Regions from separate parts of the Sporosarcina pasteurii genome, predicted to be linked through region 1. Evidence: riboswitches for the same ligand, from Rfam matches in the RefSeq annotation. Region 1 holds a riboswitch; the other holds the start of a gene.

What was found. Region 1 has a riboswitch for thiamine pyrophosphate ahead of tenA (thiaminase II). Riboswitches for the same ligand answer to the same signal wherever they lie in the genome.
Region 2: another riboswitch for thiamine pyrophosphate. It lies ahead of thiM (hydroxyethylthiazole kinase); the one in region 1 lies ahead of tenA (thiaminase II).

What each region holds. Positions count from the first base shown of each region.
Region 1 covers NZ_CP160452.1:2,486,658-2,489,150, reverse strand. The annotation lists gene AB1H92_RS11820 (ABC transporter ATP-binding protein) at 1-717, opposite strand, end outside; gene tenA (thiaminase II) at 704-1,396, opposite strand; TPP riboswitch at 1,502-1,605, opposite strand; gene AB1H92_RS11810 (isoprenylcysteine carboxyl methyltransferase family protein) at 1,983-2,493, opposite strand, start outside.
Region 2 covers NZ_CP160452.1:3,168,867-3,171,359, reverse strand. The annotation lists gene thiW (energy coupling factor transporter S component ThiW) at 1-290, opposite strand, end outside; gene thiM (hydroxyethylthiazole kinase) at 302-1,069, opposite strand; TPP riboswitch at 1,153-1,260, opposite strand; TPP riboswitch at 1,607-1,713, shown strand; gene thiD (bifunctional hydroxymethylpyrimidine kinase/phosphomethylpyrimidine kinase) at 1,786-2,493, shown strand, end outside.

The sequences.
Region 1 (2,493 bases):
TAAACGGTCCTTTAATGCCAACATTTCAGGAAGATTTAAATCATTTCTTGTACGTTTACCTTGTAATGGCACAAAGATTTCTTCAACGTCCGTCACAGGTTTATTTTTCAATAACAAAATTCGGTCCGATAGAAAGAGTGCTTCCTCCACATCATGGGTAATGAATAGTATCGTAGATTGTCTTTTTTTCCATTGCTCTAGTAACCATTCTTGCATTGATAATTTAGTAATTGCATCGAGTGCAGAAAAAGGTTCGTCTAATAAAAGAAGTGGATTTCCTGAAAGAACAGCGCGCAAAAATGCAACGCGCTGTTTCATCCCTCCAGATAATTCAGCTGGATATTTATCATCTGTGCCTTCTAATCCAAATTCTTTTAATAAAGGTTGTATTTGTTGATAGGCGGTTTGTTTATCAATCCCATTAATTTCAAGTGGTAAATAGGCGTTTTCCAAAATCGTTCGCCATGGTAAAAGTAAATCTTGTTGGGGCATATACGCTACTTTCCCAAGTCTGTCCCCATTTTTATTTCCTTCAAGTGTAATGTCACCAGTCAATGGATGCTCGAGACCAGTAACTAGCCGGAATATCGTACTTTTTCCAGAACCACTTACACCGACGATGGAAATAAATTCACCTGGATGAACAGAAAATGAAAGGTTTTCTAGTATTTTACGTTTTTCGTCATAGCCAAACGAAACATTGTTAAATGCCAACATCAGCAGTTTCAGCACCTGGCCACATTTGCTTGTTGTTCGCCATATCCCAGAACATATATTCAAATCGTGTCGTATTTAAAAAGATTTCTTCTAATTTTTGTAACTCATGCTCAGGTTTACCTTCCGCCACTTCGTTCATTAAGTCAATGCACCAGCTTGCTAGTTCACCGAAGGCTTCGGAAGAATACATGCGTATCCAGTCGCCATATAATGGGTGGTCTGCTGCACCAGGGATTTCATTTAACTCTTTTCCAATTTCCCAATAACTCCAAGCACACGGTAAAACTGCAGCAACAACTTCTGCAAGTGTCCCTTTTTGACTGACGTGTAACATGTAGTGTGTGTATGCTAGAACAATTGGGGAAGGCTTTGCGTTCTCAAGTTCTTCTTCTGAAATGCCGAATCGCTCAGCATATTTTCGGTGAAGCGCCATCTCCGTATTCAATGTACCTTCAAGTAGTCCAGCGAATTTCCCCATAGTTTCAACATCATCTGCTTTCACTGCGCCGATTGCAAATACTTTTGAGTAATCGATTAAATATAAGTAATCCTGCACCATGTAAAAACGAAAGTTTTCTTGATTAACAGTTCCATCGCCAATCCCTTTTACAAACGGATGATTATGATTCTGTCTCCAAATTGGTAATGTTTTCTCATGCAGGCGGTCAGTAAATTTCATTTCATACCCACTCCCTATTAATTTTTCCAATTAAAAAATCCACTCCTTGAAGAAGAAGTGGATTGTAGACAGTCAGAATTCCCCAGAAAATAGACGGGTCGAATTTATACGTCTGCACCTCTTCCTTACGCCAGTATTACCTGGTTCAAGTTAAAAGGGTTTAGGCATTCGCCAGTCTCAGCTCTTTTCGAGCACCCCTAGTGGTGGATCTTATGAAATTGGATTCAACTAAGTATAAGCATAGAAAAAAGAGAAAGTCAAATAATTGATTGAAAATAGGTGGAAAGACGCAACGGGATTATTGGAGCCGAATAGTTAGTATAGCCATCAATAAAATTCGTTTAACTCAAAGTGCGTAGGGCGGTATTTGTGAATGAGTCAATGCTGCCGATTCGAATCGTAAAATTTCGGGATATCCGCCGAAACTGTAATTATCTTCGCTCTCTGTAGCAGTATGTCCTAGGAAATCAATAGGATGTCCAATCAATCTTGAGATGTCCTCCGAAATGGGCGTTATCTCCGCTCTCCGTTCCAAGATGTACGAGCAAATCACCAAGATATCCGCCCAATTCCTAAATCCCCACCTCTAATAAAAGACATCACTGTAATTCGTCAATTCTTTCAAAGCATTTTCTTCAATCGGAATGCGAATCGATAACATCCATATATTTAATAAAGTGAAGGTAATGGCAGTAAAATAAGCGTTAAATAAAAGTGGGATGGATATTAATTCGATGGCAACAATTAAATAATTAGGGTGACGTAAAAATTTGTAAGGACCTTTTTTTACCACATTCGCGTTTGGAAGAATCATTATTTTTGTATTCCAAAACTTACCTAAAGAAAATAAACACCAAAATCTGCCTACTTGCGCAAGAAGGAAAAGTATCAGAAAAAATCCCCAAAGCGGGGAGAGTGTTCGTTCAAATAGAATGACTTCGATAATGAATGCAATAAAAAATGAACTATGAAGGAGGATCATGAGCGGATAATGTGAAGCGCCGACCTCATAGCCGCCTTGCTGAACAATCCACTTTTCATTTTCTTTTGCAACGAGTAATTCAGTAAGTCTTTGCGTGATGACAATCATCATTAAT
Region 2 (2,493 bases), 680 kb from region 1:
ACTTCACCGATGGCTGCAAATGCTGGTTTTCCGAATCTTTGGTAGAGGATGCCCGCTAAATAAGCACCGATCATCCCGCCTGGAAAAGCGAGAAGCGAGCCAGTTCCTGTTAGGATTCGAACGAGTCCAGTTAAAAAAGCAATCGTCAATGCAGGAATGGGACCTAACGTAATGGCGGCAATCACATTGACAGCATGTTGAATCGGGTAGGCGCGCGCAATTCCTGCTGGAAAGGAAACAAATACAGAGCCGGCAACTGCTATGGCGACGAACATTGTCATGATGGTCATTTTTCGAAGGTTCAATGTGTAGGTTCCTCCTCGTTTAGTGCGTTTAGAAAGTGAACAGCAAAGTCTCCAGGTCCGACCGCGAGCGCTGCTGCTTTTTCTCCGGCTTTTTTATAGAAAGTTAGGGCTGTTGCCGCTGCTTCGACACTGTTTTCCTCAGCAGCTGCTAAAAATGCGCCTACGACACTACTTAATAAACATCCGGTGCCTGTCACTTTTGTCATGAGTGGATGTCCGCCCTCTATATAAAAGGTTTGATAACCGTCTGTGACGATATCGATTTCTCCAGAAACAGCGAGTAAACAATTATGTTTTTTCGCTACTGCTTTTGCAATACTTTCAATATCTGCATCACCTACGCCAGCATCAACGCCTTTCGCTGTCCAATCCACACCCGCGATGGCTGCAAGTTCGCCTGCATTACAACGAATGAGGGTAACGTCAACTTCTTGTAAGAGTTGTTGGATACTTTGCTTGCGAAAAGTAGTGGCCCCGACACCGACTGGATCGATGACGACAGGGATGTTTCGTTCCGTTGCGCTTTTCCCCGCGTGAATCATAGCTTCTAGCGTAGTTGGATTGAGTGTTCCCATATTAAGAACCGTTGCATCTGCCACGGCTGCAATTTCAGCAACTTCTTCCATGGCATCCGCCATGATCGGTGAGGCGCCTAGTGCAAGTAATCCATTTGCTTGGAAGTTGGCAACAACGATATTGGAAATGCAGTGTATCAGAGGATTCTGTTGTCTTAATGCTGCAAGTAGATGATTGTTTTTCTTCATAAATCATTTGGCTCCTTTTTTAAAATAGAAAAAGCCGCTCCTATATATAGTAGGAAGCGGCCACGATTTCGATATGGTGTAAAAGAAACGCGGATCCACTTCCCTCCGCTGGTCTAAACCAGATCAGGTTCAAAGAGTCCGCATATGTATATGCATCTCAGCCTTTCACAAAGGCACCTCCAGTGGCAATAAACTATTTGAATTTAGATTCACTATAGCATAATTTTGCTAGATGAATCAATTTCACAATTGCTTATTTTTATAATATAGATGAATTTAAGTATCCTTACTTTTTTAAAAGTTCATCTTAATGATGAGGGTGTCTCGTTGATTGTAGTGGAAAGCGTCCGCCCGGAACGGAAATCAACATAGTTCGTACTTTATTGTAATTAGGATAAAGTTTACATTTGATGACAAAAAATGAGTAGATTTCGGCAAAGGTTATTCAGTTAAATTTGTAAAAGTTTCTTAAAGGTTCTGTGAACAAGGCAATATCCTTGTGTAAATGTGCTATAGTGAATAAAAGCTGAATAGTTCTACAACCACTAGGAGTGCCTAACAAAGGCTGAGATGTATATGTTTTGTACAGATCCTTAGAACCTGATCCGGATGATACTGGCGTAGGGAAGTGGCACGTCTTTTTGTATAAAAGGATGACCGCCGCTTTCTAACGTTACCGGAAAGCGGCTTTATTTTAAAAAAGGACGTGAGTTGAAATGGTTCAAATCGCAATGACAATTGCTGGTTCAGATAACAGTGGAGGTGCCGGTATTCAAGCGGATTTAAAGACGTTTCAGGAGCTTGGGGTATTTGGTACGTCCGCATTAACAGCAGTGACGGCACAAAATACGCAAGGAGTTCATGCGATCCAATCGATAGATCTAGAGATCATCGCCGCACAAATTGAAGCCATTTTTACGGATTTTCCCGTGCATGCTGTGAAAACGGGGATGTTGTTTTCATCAGATATTATTAAAGTCGTGGCTGAGCAATTAAAGAAACAGGAAATTCCGCTCGTCATTGATCCTGTGATGATCGCAAAAGGTGGGGCTTCTTTACTTCAGGAGGAAGCAATTGAGGCGTTGAAGAATGAACTTCTTCCTATTGCGACAGTAGTGACACCCAATATTCCAGAAGCTGAAGTTCTGACGGGGTTACGTATCCAAAACAATGCGGACATAGAAAAAGCGGCCAAGCATATATTGGCATTAGGGGCGCAATCCGTCGTCATTAAAGGGGGACATCGGGTAGACGTACCTGATGCGGAAGATTTATTTATGTCTGCCGCAGGGGAGAAGTTTTACGTACGTACGCCTTGGATTGACACAAAAGATACACATGGGACAGGTTGTACGTATGCGGCTGCGTTGACTGCCTTTCTTGCAGAGGGTAAAAATCAAGCAGATGCTGTTGTTTCTGCAAAG